DNA from 2 places in the Marinobacter sp. genome. Region 2 is predicted to be linked to the other one. Evidence: predicted binding sites of a transcription regulator. Region 2 holds the regulator's gene; the other holds the start of a gene.
What was found. Region 2 encodes sigma-54, which starts transcription at its own class of promoters, with help from an activator protein. Its sites were predicted from a motif close to ANTGGCATNNANNTTGCTNT; they were not measured.
Positions count from the first base shown of each region.

Region 1: a site for sigma-54 is predicted at 3,401-3,420, ahead of ACO06L_RS20800 (sigma 54-interacting transcriptional regulator). Genes of this name have one in related genera too.

Region 1 is NZ_OZ245935.1:4,505,456-4,512,859, forward strand. Features, by position in the region: gene ACO06L_RS20795 (sodium-dependent transporter) at 130-1,467, shown strand; gene ACO06L_RS20800 (sigma 54-interacting transcriptional regulator) at 1,454-3,370, opposite strand; gene ACO06L_RS20805 (ABC transporter substrate-binding protein) at 3,684-5,105, shown strand; gene ntrB (nitrate ABC transporter permease) at 5,108-5,935, shown strand; gene ACO06L_RS20815 (ABC transporter ATP-binding protein) at 5,991-6,899, shown strand; gene cynS (cyanase) at 6,927-7,370, shown strand.
Region 2 is NZ_OZ245935.1:1,518,136-1,525,539, reverse strand. Features, by position in the region: gene mgtE (magnesium transporter) at 1-822, opposite strand, end outside; gene ACO06L_RS06940 (HPr family phosphocarrier protein) at 916-1,185, opposite strand; gene rapZ (RNase adapter RapZ) at 1,193-2,077, opposite strand; gene ptsN (PTS IIA-like nitrogen regulatory protein PtsN) at 2,106-2,576, opposite strand; gene hpf (ribosome hibernation promoting factor) at 2,664-2,972, opposite strand; gene ACO06L_RS06920 (RNA polymerase factor sigma-54) at 3,073-4,593, opposite strand; gene lptB (LPS export ABC transporter ATP-binding protein) at 4,751-5,476, opposite strand; gene lptA (lipopolysaccharide transport periplasmic protein LptA) at 5,454-6,020, opposite strand; gene lptC (LPS export ABC transporter periplasmic protein LptC) at 6,004-6,588, opposite strand; gene kdsC (3-deoxy-manno-octulosonate-8-phosphatase KdsC) at 6,585-7,133, opposite strand; gene ACO06L_RS06895 (KpsF/GutQ family sugar-phosphate isomerase) at 7,156-7,404, opposite strand, start outside.

The DNA of each region.
Region 1 (7,404 bases), 3.0 Mb from region 2:
CCGGCCATCCCCCAAGTCAGAAGTCTCACCATCCCAGAAAGCCTGACTTGATATCAGTCATGCGACCAACTCGATGATTTGCTAGCCTTCAATGCATTGAAATTCCCCGGCATTGGAGAAAGAACCCCCGTGCGAAAGCGCCACGAGTTTATTGAGGAATCCCGCAAACAGTGGAGTTCCGAGCCTGCGTTTGTTGCTTCGATGGCCGCAGCCGCAGTAGGGCTTGGGAACCTGTGGCGGTTTCCGTACATGGTGGGGGAGAACGGCGGTGGCGCTTTTGTGGTGGCTTATCTGCTGGCACTGATTGTGGTGGTTTTGCCCATCATGATTCTGGAAGTGTCGGCGGGGCGTCTTTCCAAGGGCAGTACTGTTCAAACCTACCGGCAGGTGAACCGCTTTGGCGTGGTGTATGGCTGGTTTGTGGTGCTGATCACCGTTGCCATCACCAGTTATTACCTCGTGATTACCGGCTGGACTCTGGGTTATGCGGTGGATGCGGCAACAAACAACCTCCAGGTTTTTGATGACTTCACCGCGGGGTACAACTCGCTTTGGTATTTTTTCGCGGTCACTGTGGTGGGGGCGATTATCCTGGCCAAGGATGTAACAGCGATCGAGCTGTTGTCGAAGATCCTGATGCCGGTATTGATCGTTGTGATGATCGGGCTGGTGATTCTGGCCAGTCGCACATCCGGCTGGGAGCAGACCAAGGATTTCTTTTTCCAGGTGGACTGGAGTCGCCTCACGGACGGCAAGCTTTGGGCGTTTGCCTTCGGCCAGGCGTTCTATTCTCTGGCGATTGGTCAGGGCTACCTGGTGACTTACGGCAGCTTTATTCCCCGGCAGACCCACGTGCCCCGGGCCTGTTTGATTGTTGCAGGTACCGAGACCAGTGTGGCGCTGCTGGCGGGCTGGATGATCTTTCCGTTTGTGTTCAGTCTTGGCATGGAGCCCGCGGAGGGCAGTCAGCTGGCGTTTGTGACCATGCCCCGGGTGTTCGAGGACATGGTTGGCGGCTACTGGGTGGGTACGCTGTTTTTCAGCCTGTTTTTCATGGCCGCGTTCAGTTCCAGCCTGGCCGGTCTGAAGGTGATGATTGCGGCGGTAGCGGAGGAGTTCCGGCTGAGTAATGGCAAGGCCGTCAGTCTTGTTACCCTGGTAATGCTGGTGCTGGGCACGGCATCGGCACTGAGTTTCACGCCGCTGGAGTGGAACATTGCCGGGGAGCCGGTGCTGGATGTGATCGACCGGGTGGCCGGCGGTAATGTGATCATCTTCTCCGGGGTTTTGGGGGCTGCGATGTTCTGCTGGTTTATTCCGCCCGAGAAGATCCGAACGGTGCTGGGCACCCAGAGCCGCTGGTGGGAGTGGCGGATGTACCTGGTTGGTCGCTACCTGCCGCTGGTGATGCTGATCTGGATCGTGGTGACCTACGCCCTGAACCAGGTGGGCATTACTCCGGCCTGATCTGGAACTCCCTGGCGTCGATCTTAAGCTTTTTCAGGCGCGAGGTCAGGGTGGTGGGTTTGATGCCCAGCATGGCCGCCGCGCCGTCATCGCCGAATACCCGGCCACTGCTCATGGTGAGGGCCCGGGCCAGGTTCTGTTTCTCCAGCTCCCGCAACTCCTGTTCCGTCATCAGTTCGCCGCTGTAATGTCTCGCCGGCGGCGCTTCTGCTGTGGTGGACCGGGCTGCAGATTCCGGCCCCGGCAGGTCCAGATCAAGCCGGCCGTCGGCGGTGATTACCTGGCGCTCGATCACATTCTCCAGCTCCCGCACGTTGCCGGGCCAGTGGTAGGCTTTGAGGGTTTCAACGTCACGTTCTTTCAGGGCCAGCAGAGGCCGGTTGAACTTCTGGCAGGCCCGGTTCAGAAATTCCTGGGCGAGTATGGGGATGTCTTCCAGGCGCCGGCGCAACGGCACCGACTCGATGGGGAAGACGTTCAGGCGGAAGTAGAGGTCTTCCCGGAAGGTTTTTTCCTGAACTTCTGCCTTCAGGTCCCGGTTGGTGGCCGCGATCACCCGCACATCCACCGCCCGGGTGTTGTTCTCGCCGACACGCTCGAATTGCTGGTCCTGCAGTACCCGGAGCAGTTTGCCCTGAAGCTCAAGGGGGATTTCGCCCACTTCGTCCAGGAAAAGGGTGCCGCCGTCGGCCAGTTCGAATCGGCCCACGCGATCGCTGACGGCGCCGGTGAAGGCACCTTTGATGTGGCCGAAGAACTCGCTCTCGAACAGATCCTTGGGGATGGCCGCACAGTTCACCCGAATCAGGGGTCGGTCGCGTCGGCTGCTGGACTGGTGGATGGCGCGGGCAATCAGCTCCTTGCCCGTGCCGGATTCGCCGGTGATCAGCACGTTGGCATCGGTGGGCGCCACCATGCCGATCCGGCGCACGATGGCTTTGATGGCCTCGCTCTGGCCGAAAATTTCGTGGAAGTGGTACTCGGCGCTGAGTTCTTCCTGCAGATAGGCGTTTTCCATCTCCAACCGGTGTTTGAGGGTCTCCACCTCCTCCAGCGCTTTCTGCAGCTCTTTCTGGGCTTCCTGGCGGGCGGAGATATCCCGGAACACCACCACCGCACCCACCGGATGCCCGTTGTCCAGGATCGGTGTGCTGGTGTATTCCACCGGGAAGCCGCTGCCGTCCTTGCGCCAGAACCAGTCTTCGCCCACGCGCTTCACGCTGGCATCGCGGAAGGCGGCGTATATCGGGCAGTCCTTGAGTGGGTACAAGCTGCCATCGGCATGGGAGTGGTGCACCACGCGATGCAGAACCCGACCCATAAGCTCGTCAATTCGCCATCCCAGCATTCGCTCGGCGGCAGGGTTTGCGAAGGTGCCTCGGCCCTCGGCATCCACCCCGTAAATGCCTTCCCCGACAGCATGCAGGATCAACTGATTTTCCCGCTCCATGTCCTTGAACAGTTCTTCCACCCGACGCCACTCAAGCAGGCCTCCCCGGTGGTAGTGGTTGGCATCGTGGCGTTCCCGAAGGGTGCGAAGCTGGCGCCGGTCGCGGAGCAACAACAGCACATTCTGGGATTCCGCTTCGCCGACCCGGGAAGAGGAGATTTCCAGTTCCACGGTATGACCGTCCCGGTGCTGCAGGAAGAAATCCCGGCTCCAGCCATGGCTGCGAAACAGAGTTTCCTCGGTGAAAGCAATCAGTTGCGGCCGCTGGTCCGTGAACAGATGGGTGCAGGGTGTTCCGACGAGGGATTGCCGGTCGGTGCCTATCATCCGGCCCATGGCGCTGTTGGCCGAAAGAATCAGATCCCGGCCTGCGTCTACCTGCAGGGCCGCTTCTGGCAGATGGTCAATCCAGTTGCCGGTGATTTCAGGGCGAATGATGGCTTCGGTGTTCATGGCGATTTCCTGAGTCAGTTCCCGAAGGAAGAAACAAACCCTGTGCCAACTACGAAAAATCGCAGTCCTGGCTACGAAAAATCGTGAATTACGAAATGTCGTAGCTCTCCTGTTTTCAGGCTCCTCATTCCTAATGCTTTAAAAACAATGGGTTAAAAAAATAACCGGACTTGGCACAAAGCCTGCGATACCTCTCTCAGCACGCGGAGCCGCCCCGACCATTTCCAGCATCGGGCCCGAGCCGCACCTTTATTGCACCGTGAGAGTGCAGAGATAACCCAAAACTTAGGTCCCAAACCCAGGAGAGTGCGCAATGACCACGAAAAGCCTTGGAAATCCGTTTGATGGTGACAAGTCCCTGATACACGCAAAGACCTGCGGCTGCCCGGAGTGCAAACCCGGCGACAGCGCCCCGTCCATTTCCCTCGATCTCAAGCCCTCTGCCGGCCAGCAGCTAGCAACTGACGAGCACCTGGATTCTGAAGCGATGATGGATCGCGCCATTGAAGGCGCGGTGGTGCGCTCGGTGTTTGGTCACAACGAACACAGCCGGCGCGCATTCATGAAAATGATGGGCGCTGGTACCGCAGCGGCCGTTCTGGGCAGCGTGTTCCCGATGGAGAAAGCGAAGGCCGCGGTAAAGGAATCCCTGGGCAAGCTTGAGAAGACCAAGCTGAACGTTGGCTTTGTGCCGATCACCTGTGCCACGCCCATCATCATGGCTCACCCCATGGGCTTCTATGAGCGTTATGGCCTGGATGTGACTGTGACCAAAACCGCCGGCTGGGCGGTGGCCCGGGACAAATCCCTGGCGGGCGAGTACGACGCATCCCACATGCTCACCCCCATGCCCCTGGCCATGACCATGGGCGCCGGCTCCACACCGGAACCGTTCATCATGCCGGCGGTGGAGAACATCAACGGCCAGGCCATCGTTCTGCACGTGGACCACAAGGACAAGCGGGATCCGAAGCAGTGGAAAGGCTTCAAGTTCGGCGTGCCGTTCGAGTACTCCATGCACAACTTCCTGTTGCGCTACTACCTGGCCGAGAATGGTATCGACCCGGACAAAGATGTGCAGATCCGTGTGGTTCCGCCACCCGAGATGGTTGCCAACCTCCGGGCCGGTAACCTCGATGGCTACCTGTCTCCGGACCCGTTCAACCAGCGCGCCGTGTGGGAGAAGGTCGGCTTCATCCACATGCTGACCAAGGACATCTGGGAAGGCCACCCGTGTTGCGCCTTTGCCTGCAGCAAGCAGTTCGCGACCCAGAACCCGAACACCTACGGCGCCCTGTTGCGCGCCATCATCGACGCGACGCAGTACTCCAACAATCCGGATAACCGTAAGGAAATCTCCGAAGCTATCGCACCGAAGAACTACCTGAACCAGCCGGTACCGGTGATTCAGCAGGTGCTGACCGGCTACTACGCCGATGGCCTTGGCGAGGTGAAAGACGTGCCGGACCGCATCGACTTCGACCCGTTCCCGTGGCACTCCATGGGCGTGTGGATCCTCACCCAGATGAAGCGCTGGGGTTATATCGAGGGTGATGTGGACTACAAAGGTATTGCCGAGCAGGTCTACCTGGCGAGCGAGACCGGCAAGATCATGGAAGAACTGGGTTACACCGCTCCGGACAAGACCTACAAGACCCACACCATCATGGGCAAGACGTTCGATTCTGATCGTGCCGAAGAATACGCACGCAGCTTCGACATCGGGAGGGTGTAACCATGGCTTCCCTGAACGTCCGGGCAGCACTGCTGTCGGTGTCGTTCCTGATTCTGGCCCTGGGGCTCTGGGAAATGGCAACCCAGCCCCCGGAGGCCCAGACAGGACTGACCGAATACGAAATGCTGATGGGTGGTGTGGAGCAGGAATCCCGGGTGCCGCCACCCTCGGCGGTGATCAAGCTGGCCTGGGCGGAGTTGTCCGATCCGTTCTATGACGCCGGCGCTAACGACAAGGGTATCGGCATCCAGCTGGCCTATTCGGTGTACCGGGTATTGACCGGCTACCTTGCGGCCATGGCCATTGCGCTGCCCGTCGGCTTCCTGATCGGCATGTCGCCGCTGATGTACAAGGCCCTGAACCCGTACATCCAGGTGCTGCGGCCGATTTCGCCGCTGGCCTGGATGCCCCTGGCCCTGTTCATCATCCAGGACTCTGATGCCTCGGCGATCTTCGTGATCTTCATCTGCTCGATCTGGCCAATGCTTCTGAACACCGCCTTTGGCGTGGCCAACGTGAGGCAGGACTGGGTCAACGTGGCCCGCACACACGAACTCGGGCCCCTGCGCACCGCTATTACCGTGATCCTGCCGGCCGCCGCACCCACGATCCTGACCGGTATGCGGATCTCGATCGGCATCGCCTGGCTGGTCATCGTGGCCGCGGAAATGCTCGTGGGCGGCACTGGCATTGGCTATTACGTGTGGAACGAATGGAACAACCTGGATCTGGCCAGTGTGATCTTCTCCATCCTGATGATCGGGGTGGTGGGCATGCTGCTCGACCTGGCCCTGGGCAAGGCCCAGAAACTGGTGGAATACAAAGAATGAGCGGTCCGGCACCGGTTTCCGGTGCCGGCCTCAACCCTCCGAATGGAGACCTGTTATGAGTAAATCATTCCTGGAAGTAGATGGCCTGTCCAAGGTGTATCCGGACGGCCAGGGCGGCGAGCTGACCGTCTTCGAGGATATCCGCTTTGCCCTGGAGAAAGGTGAGTTTGTTTGCATCATCGGCCACTCCGGTTGCGGCAAGTCCACCATCCTGAACGTGTTGGCAGGCCTGGACGAAGCCAGCGCCGGCAACGTGGTGATGAACGGCAAGGAAATCAAAGGCCCCGGCCTTGAACGCGGCGTGGTTTTCCAGAACTACAGCCTGCTGCCCTGGAAAACCACCCTGAACAACATCGTCTTCGCCGTACGCGCCCGTTGGCCCGAGTGGTCCAAGGAAAAGGTGAAAGAGCACAGCGAACGCTACCTGAAGATGGTAGGCCTGGACCACGCCCTCAACCGCAAGCCGTCCCAGCTGTCCGGCGGTATGCGCCAGCGGGTAAGTATCGCCCGCGCCTTCGCCACCCAGCCGGAACTCCTGCTGCTGGACGAGCCGTTTGGCGCATTGGATGCGCTCACCCGGGGCGTGATTCAGGACGAACTGGTGAAAATCTGGGAAGAGACCCGCCAGACCGTGTTCATGATCACCCACGATGTCGACGAAGCGATCCTGTTGTCCGACCGCATTTTCCTGATGTCCAACGGCCCCAATGCCCGCATCGCCGAAAGCGTGAAAGTGGACATTCCGCACCCGCGGGCCCGTGCCACCATCTTCCAGAACCCGGCCTATCACAAGACCCGGGACTACCTAGTGGACTTCCTGGTCAACCGCAGCGGCTCGGCCCTGCCGGAAAAAGACGGTACCCCGAAAATCGTGGAACCCGCCAAAGGCGTTGCCCAGTCAGGGCCAGCGTCTGACGAATCTGAAACCGGATCCGAAACTGCCGCCCGTGCGGTGAATGCCTGACGTCAAAACCGAAGAGAGGAAACAGCCATGATGAACAAAGAACTGATGACCGCAAAAATCCTGGAAGCCAAAGTGTCCAAGGGTATGACCTGGGAATCCATCGCCGAAACCATCGGCATGTCCCCGGTATTCACCACCTCAGCAGCCCTGGGGATGAACAGCCTCACCGAAGACAAGGCCTTCGCCCTGTGCGAAATCCTCGGTCTTGATAAGCCGGTGGCAGAGGCCCTGCAGGTATGCCCCAAGAAAGCCTGGGACGGTGCCGTTCCGCAGGATCCGCTGATCTACCGTTTGTACGAGGTGGTGGGCGTTTACGGCGATACCATGAAAGAACTGATCCATGAAAAATTCGGCGACGGCATCATGAGTGCCATCGATTTCACCATGGACATCGAGAAGGAAGAGAATCCGAAGGGCGACCGTGTCGTGGTTACCATGAACGGGAAGTTCTTGCCTTATAAGGCCTGGTAATCTCGGGGTTTCCCGCCTTTGTAGCCTTTTGGTT
Region 2 (7,404 bases):
TTCGTCCAGACCCGCCATACTCATCAGTGAGTGGTCCGCATCCTCCCGGATAACGTCAACCACGTCATCGATGGTGATGCGCCCCAGCAGTCGGCCTTCCTCGTTCACCACCGGCGCCGAGATCAGGTCGTAGCGTTCAAACAATGTCGCTACCTTGGTGTCGGAGAGGCTTACGGGAATAGGCTCGATGTCGGTATCCATCACTTCCCGCACGGTGGAAGCGGGGTTGGATACCAGCATTTTGGTAATGGGCAGCATGCCAATGAAATCATCCCGCCGGCTGACCACGATCAGGCTGTCGGTCATGGGTGGCAGGGTGCGGTGCCTGCGCAGGTAACGCAGTACAACGTCAATGCTGATGTCCGGGCGCACCGTAATGGTGTCCGTGTTCATCAGGCCGCCTGCGGTGTCCTCCGGATAGGAGAGCACTTCCTCCACCCGCTGGCGGTCCTGCTCGTCCATGGTGTCCAGTACTTCCTGGATCACCGTGTCCGGCAGTTGCTGCAGCAAGTCGGCCAGGTCGTCCGACTCGAAATCCTCGATAATATCCGCCAGTTCTTGGGCGTTCAGCTGGCTCAGGAAGTAACCACGGATATCGTCGCTCAGGTACTGGAGGACTTCCCCTTCCAGCTGCTTGTCGACGAGGTTCCACAGCAGGGCACGCTGCCGGGGCGGGGAGGATTCCAGCAGATGGGCAATATCACTGGGGCTCAGGCCACCGTTCAGGATGCGGGCAACCTGCTTCAGTGCGCCACTGTCCAGGGCTTCGCTCAGGGAGCGAAGGCGCTGGCGGGCCTGGCTTTTTTCCAGAATATCGGTCATGAATCACCCGGCGTCAGAAAACGCCTGTATTATAGCGGAGTTAGGCGCTATCGGTGAGAAAGAGTTGTAGGTGAATGCCGTACGGAAGGGGGATTACTCGCCCTCGCCGAAATAGTCGTTGATCAGTTCAACCAGTGCCTCAACGGCCTGTTCCTCGTCCGGACCGTCGGCAATTAGCTCCACATCGGTTCCCTGGCTGGCTGCCAGCATCATCACCTGCATGATGTTCTTTGCGTCCACATCCCGGCCCTTGCCGCTTATTCGCACGCTGCTATCAAACTCGGACGCCGTGGCAACCAGCTTTGCGGTGGCGCGCGCATGCAGGCCCAGTTTGTTGATAATGGTAATCGGGCGGCGAATCATGGTGCGATCAGATCTCTTCCCGGGTCTGCAGGTGTGGCAGTTCGGTATGGCGCACCTGCACATTGTTGTAACGTTGCCGGAAGTGCTCACCCAACTGCTCGCACACATACACCGACCGGTGCTGGCCGCCGGTACAGCCAATGGAAATGGTCATATAGCTTCGGTTGCTGTCTGCGAAGGAAGGCAGCCAGGTATCCAGAAATGCCTTCAGATCATCAATCATTTTCCGGCTTGCCGGTTCTTTTTCCAGAAATTCGATCACTGGCTGATCCGTACCCACGTATTTCCGGAGGCTCGTATCCCAGTAGGGGTTCGGCAGGCATCGGACATCGAATACGTAATCGGAATCCAGCGGAACACCGTGTTTGAAGCCGAACGACTGGAATAGCAGGGCCAGTTCCTGGTCTTTCCGGCCAACCACCCGTTGCTTCACCATGTCCCGGAGTTCGTACATGGACATGCCCGTGGTGTTCACATACAGGTCGGAAAGCTTGGAGAGCGGCTCAAGAAGCTTCTTCTCGCTGGTAATGGCTTCCCGCAGGGAGGTCCTGTCGTCACTCAGCGGATGCTTTCTGCGGGTGGCATGGAAACGCTGAAGCAGAGACTGCTCGTCGGCATCCAGGAAGATAATTTCAACGGTAACCCCGGTCTCCTGAAGGCGTCGGTAAATTTCTTCGAAATTGGCCAGTTCACCGGAAAGGTTGCGGGCATCGATACTGACGGCCATCTTGCCCAGCCGGCCAGGCTTGGTCTGGCTGGCCGCTTCCCGGGTGAGGGGGAAAAGCAGGCCAATGGGAAGATTGTCGATACAATAGAACCCGAGGTCCTCCAGCACATGAAGCGCGGTACTCTTGCCTGAACCAGACCTGCCACTGACGATGATCAGCTTCATGACCAAACTACCTCCACTGCAATGAATATCAGCCGCCTGAGGCGGTCATGCGCTGGTACAGCGTGCTGGCGTCCTCGCATTGCCGGAGGCGATCACAGAACGACCGCTCATTGAACTTCTCCGCCAGTTGGCTCAGCAGCTCCAGGTGTTCGCTGGTTGCCTCTTTTGGGACGATCAGGGCAAAAATCAGATCCACCGGCTGATTGTCGATAGCATCGAATTCAACGCTTTCTTCAAGCGTCATCAGTACGCCCACCACGTGATCAAGGCCTTCCAGGCGGCAGTGGGGAATGGCGATTCCCTGGCCAATGCCGGTGCTGCCCAGGCGCTCACGGGAAATCAGGTTGTTGAAAAGCTGGGTCTCGCTGAGCGTGTTGTCCTGATGGTTTATCTGCTCGGCAATAAACTCCAGGGCCCGTTTCTTGCTGGACGCAGCTACCCTGCAGAGGGTGAGCTCCGGCGCAAGAATGTTGTCTATGGTCAGGGATGTGTCGCTCATGGATCGACTGCGTTTCCGTTAAAAAAAAGGCTGCGACATGTTGCTCATGTCGCAGCTCGATTAGATGAATTGCATGAAAACAGCCAGTTAGCGAGAGCCGTTTCCGTGCATCCGGTCTACATTCTTTTCCTTGTGCTTGAGAATCTGGCGGTCCAGCTTGTCGATGAGGGCATCGATGGCTGCGTACATATCCTCGTTTTCTGCCTTTGCGTGAATCTCACCACCAACCACATGCAACGTGGCTTCCGCAATCTGACGCACCTTTTCCACTTCCAGGGTCACCTGGCAGTTACTGATGTGGTCAAAGTGACGCTCGAGCTTTTCGAACTTCTCGGAAACATAATCCTTCAGTGCGGGAGTCAGTTCTACGTGATGGCCTGAAATATTGAGTTGCATAGGCGTCTCCTGTTGTCATCATGCCGGCTCCCGGGAGCCGGTCTGGGTGCTGGCGCATTGTGCGCCGGCGAATACGGTGTTGCGTCCCGCCCCGGGGTATTCAAACCAGCCGCTTGCGCTCGTTGGACGGCGGAATGTGCATGGCCTCCCGGTACTTGGCAACGGTGCGTCGCGCAACCTTGATTCCCTGTTCCCCTAGCATGGCTGCAATTTTACTGTCGCTCAACGGCTTTTTGGGCGTTTCCGCCGCAATCAGTTTCTTGATCATCGCGCGTATGGCCGTGGAGGAGCATTCTCCACCCTCGTCAGTGCTGACATGGCTGGAGAAGAAATACTTCAGCTCGAAAATGCCCCGGGGCGTATGCATGTATTTCTGGGTGGTTACCCGTGAAATCGTCGATTCATGCATTTCTACCGCCTGGGCGATGTCCGAGAGGATCAACGGCTTCATGGCTTCCTCGCCGTGATCCAGGAATCCCTGCTGGTGCTCGACAATACGGGTCGCCACTTTCAGCAGGGTCTCATTGCGGCTCTGCAGGCTCTTGATAAACCATTTGGCCTCCTGCAACTGATCACGCAGGTAGGTGTTGTCTGCACTGCTGTCCGCACGCCTTATAAGTGAAGCATAGCTGGCATTGACCCGGATGCGTGGTGCAATTTCCGGATTCAGTTCAACGCGCCAGCGGCCATTGTGCTTGCGAACGATGACATCCGGAATGACGTAGTCGGGTTCGGCGCGGTCAATGACGTCACCCGGCCGCGGGTTCAGACCGGTGATCAATGCCAGGACTTCCCTGAGCTGATCCTCTTTCAGGCGGCTGCGGCGCAGCAACTGTGCGTAGTCCCGGTTGCCCAGCAGGTTAATGTAATGGGTGATCACCAGTCGCGCCTGGGCCAGCCAGGGCGTGTCTGGCGGCAGCTGGTTGAGCTGGATCAGCAGGCATTCCTGAAGGTCCCGGGCAAACACACCGGGCGGATCAAAGTGCTGCAGGCGGTGCAGGACGGCCTCCACTTCATCCAGTTCAAGAGGGTCTTCCTCGTTCTCATCCAGCAGTCCGGCGTGGATTTCCTCCAGCGGGCTGGTGAGATAGCCCCGCTCATCCACCGCGTCCATCAGGGCATGGGCAATGGCCTGGTCCCGTTCACTCAGCGGGGTCAGATTGAGCTGCCATTCCAGGTGATCCTGAAGTGTTTCGGTGGGCGAGTTTCGGGTTTCGAAATCGTGATCGTTTTCGTCGTCATTGCGGGCGGCCGGGGCGGGTGCAGACTGGTATATGTCGTCCCAGGCAGTGTCTACCGGCAGGTCGTCCGGAATGTTGTCCGGGATGTCGTTTTCAGAAGACCAGTCCGGGCCGTTTTCCGATTCGTCCCAGTCGCTGGACGGTTCCGGCGCGGTTTCAGCAGCTGATTCGGTGGCGTTGGCTTCGCGCTCATCGTTCTCTGTAGCTGCATCGTTCTGATCGTCGTCCTCGGAAGTCTCCAGCATTGGGTTTGATTCCAGTGCCTGCTGGATTTCCTGCTGGAGGTCGAGGGTGGAGAGCTGGAGAAGCCGGATAGCCTGTTGCAGCTGGGGCGTCATGGTCAGGCTCTGACCCAGCTTTAACTGTAAGGAGGCTTTCATAACCATGGTTCAGGATCCGTCACTCATCAGCGCTTTGTGTCATAAGTCGTGAAAAAATCTATATATGCCGGTTACTTGCCGTAGTTTTATTTTACCCTAGCAAGTTCTTTGCCGAGTTTACTTGCTACAGATCATCAAAACAATGAGCCATTCGGTGTCACAGCCTGAATTCGTCGCCCAGGTAGACTTCCTTGACTTGCTGGTTGGCCAGGATCGCATCGGCATTGCCAGAGGCGATGATATGGCCGCCGGACACAATGTAGGCGTTTTCGCAGATGTCCAGGGTTTCTCGCACGTTATGATCGGTAATCAATACTCCGATACCTTTGTCCCGCAGGTGCCGGATGATGTGCTTGATATCACTGACGGATATGGGGTCGACACCGGCGAAGGGTTCATCCAGAAGAATGAAGGCCGGTTCCATGGCCAGCGCCCGGGCAATCTCTACCCGTCGCCGTTCACCGCCGGACAGGGCCATACCAACGCTGTCCCGGATGTGGGTTATGTGGAACTCCTCCAATAACTCCTCGAGTTTTTTCTCCCGCTCGGCCTTGCCCATACCCTGGCGGGTTTCGAGGATGGCCATGATATTGTCGCGTACCGACAGTTTGCGGAACACCGAGGCTTCCTGGGGCAGGTAACCAATACCCTGGCGGGCTCGGCCGTGCATGGGCAGGGGCGTAATATCCCGGCTGTCGATCGTGATACGGCCACGATCAGCAGGGACCAGCCCGACGATCATATAGAAGCAGGTGGTTTTACCGGCGCCGTTGGGGCCAAGCAGCCCGACAATTTCCCCACTGCGGATTTCCAGGGAAACGTCGATTACCACTTTTTTCTGTTTGTAACTCTTTGCCAGATTACTGGCTCTCAGAACTGCCATCGGTTTCCTGTCTATCAGTGCGTCTGTCGGCGCTGCGTGGCTGAATCACCATCTCGACACGGCCGCCACCCTCGCCAGCGTCTGCCCCGCCTTCAGCGGTGACAACCCGACCAGCGGTATCATAGTGAATGACGTCGCCACGGAACAGGTTGCCATTCTGCTCGATGACTGCTTCCCGTTCAAAGGTCAGTCGGCTGTCTGTAGCCGACCAGGTAATGTTCATTGCACGGGCATCGGTTTCGCTCTCGCCATCCCGCGCCGGCTGCCGGTACCTGGCAGGAGTGCCAGAGGCTTCGATCCGGCTCAGGCCGTCTTCTGTGCGATACAGCACCACACGGTCCGCACTCAGGCGGGTGTTGCCCTGCTCGAGCTCCACAGTCCCGGTGTAGGTGGCAATACCCTGGCCGTCATCCAGGCGGGCATTGTCGGCGGTGACCTTGATGGGGGTGTCGGAATCAAGATCGAAAGCGGCCGCCGGGCCGATCATTGCGACCGTCAGCAGAGCGGCCAGCAGGCTCCGGTATCGGTTAGTTTCCGGTTTCATAGCGTCCTTCCACCTGGGAGTTCAGTTCCAGAATCCGCTCGTCTATCCACGCTTTCATGCCCGTGGCCCGGGTAATGCCGGTAACGTCGCGTATTTCTACGGGTGCGTCTGTATAAACCATGCCCCGGTCGTTATCCAGGGTCAGGCTTGATGTTGTCAGGGTGGCGTCCCGTTCGCCAATAGTGCGCTGAATCCGGACATTGTCCGTCAGGTACACCAGATTCTGGTTCTGCAGCAGGCTGCCATTCTCGGCTTCAACAATCCAGGGCAGGGCACTCTCGCCGCCATAAAGTTCGGCGCGGGGAGATTCCATGGTGGCCAGGTTACCTTCCTCGAACTGTTCAATGCGGGGGCTGGAGAACCGGATCTTCAGGTTGCCCGATTCGTTGAAGGATGTGTACTTGCCATTCACCACGAAGCCGTCTGGCTCGGCATCGCCTCGCAGCGCCGCGGCATCATCATCAATGACCGGTGGCTCATCGCTTTGCCAGAGCAAAAAGACCGCTGCCACCACGGTGCCGGCGAGTGCCAGTGTTCGCAGCCAGGGCCGGTCCGGGAGCCAGTTCATGCCTCGGGCTCCAGGTAGGGCGCAAGGGCAGAATCAAGCTTGCCATGGGCAGTCAGCAGCAGGTCGCAGGCTTCCCGCACCGCCCCTTCGCCACCCCGGGCATGGGTGCAGTAGTCGGCATGTTGCTGCACCAGCCAGTAGCCATTGGGCACGGTGATGCCGAGCCCGGCGAACCTCAACGCCGGCAGGTCTGGAAGGTCGTCGCCCATATAGGCGATGGCTTCGGGGCTGATATCCATGGTGCTGACGAGTTCCTGCAGGGCTACTTTCTTGTCCTCGCGGCCCTGCATCAGGTGCGGGATGCCCAGATCCCGCATGCGCTTCTCGGTCAATGGCGACCGGCGGCCGGTAATAACGGCCACGGTAATGCCGGCTGACATAAGCTGTTTCAATCCCAGACCGTCCAGAATGTTGAATGCCTTCAGTTCATCACCGTTGGCGCTGAAGTAAAGCTTGCCATCGCTCATGATACCGTCGACATCCAGGGCAATCAGGCGGATTTTGGCGGCTTTTGCCAGCAGGGAGTCCGGCCATTGGTGCTTCATGTCAAATAGCTCCTCATAGCCCCTAGATTACGCCGGCCCGTAGCAGATCGTGCATATTGATGGCGCCAATGAGGGCGCCGCCATCGTCCGTTACCGGCAGGGCGTTGATCTTCATTTCCTCCATGATATTCAGCGCTTCCGCCGCCAGGTGGTCGGCCTGGATGGTTTTGCCATTCCGGGTCATCACCTCATTGATAGGCGTATTATGGATATCCACCGATCGATCAAGAGTCCGGCGCAGGTCACCGTCCGTAAATATTCCGGTAAGAGT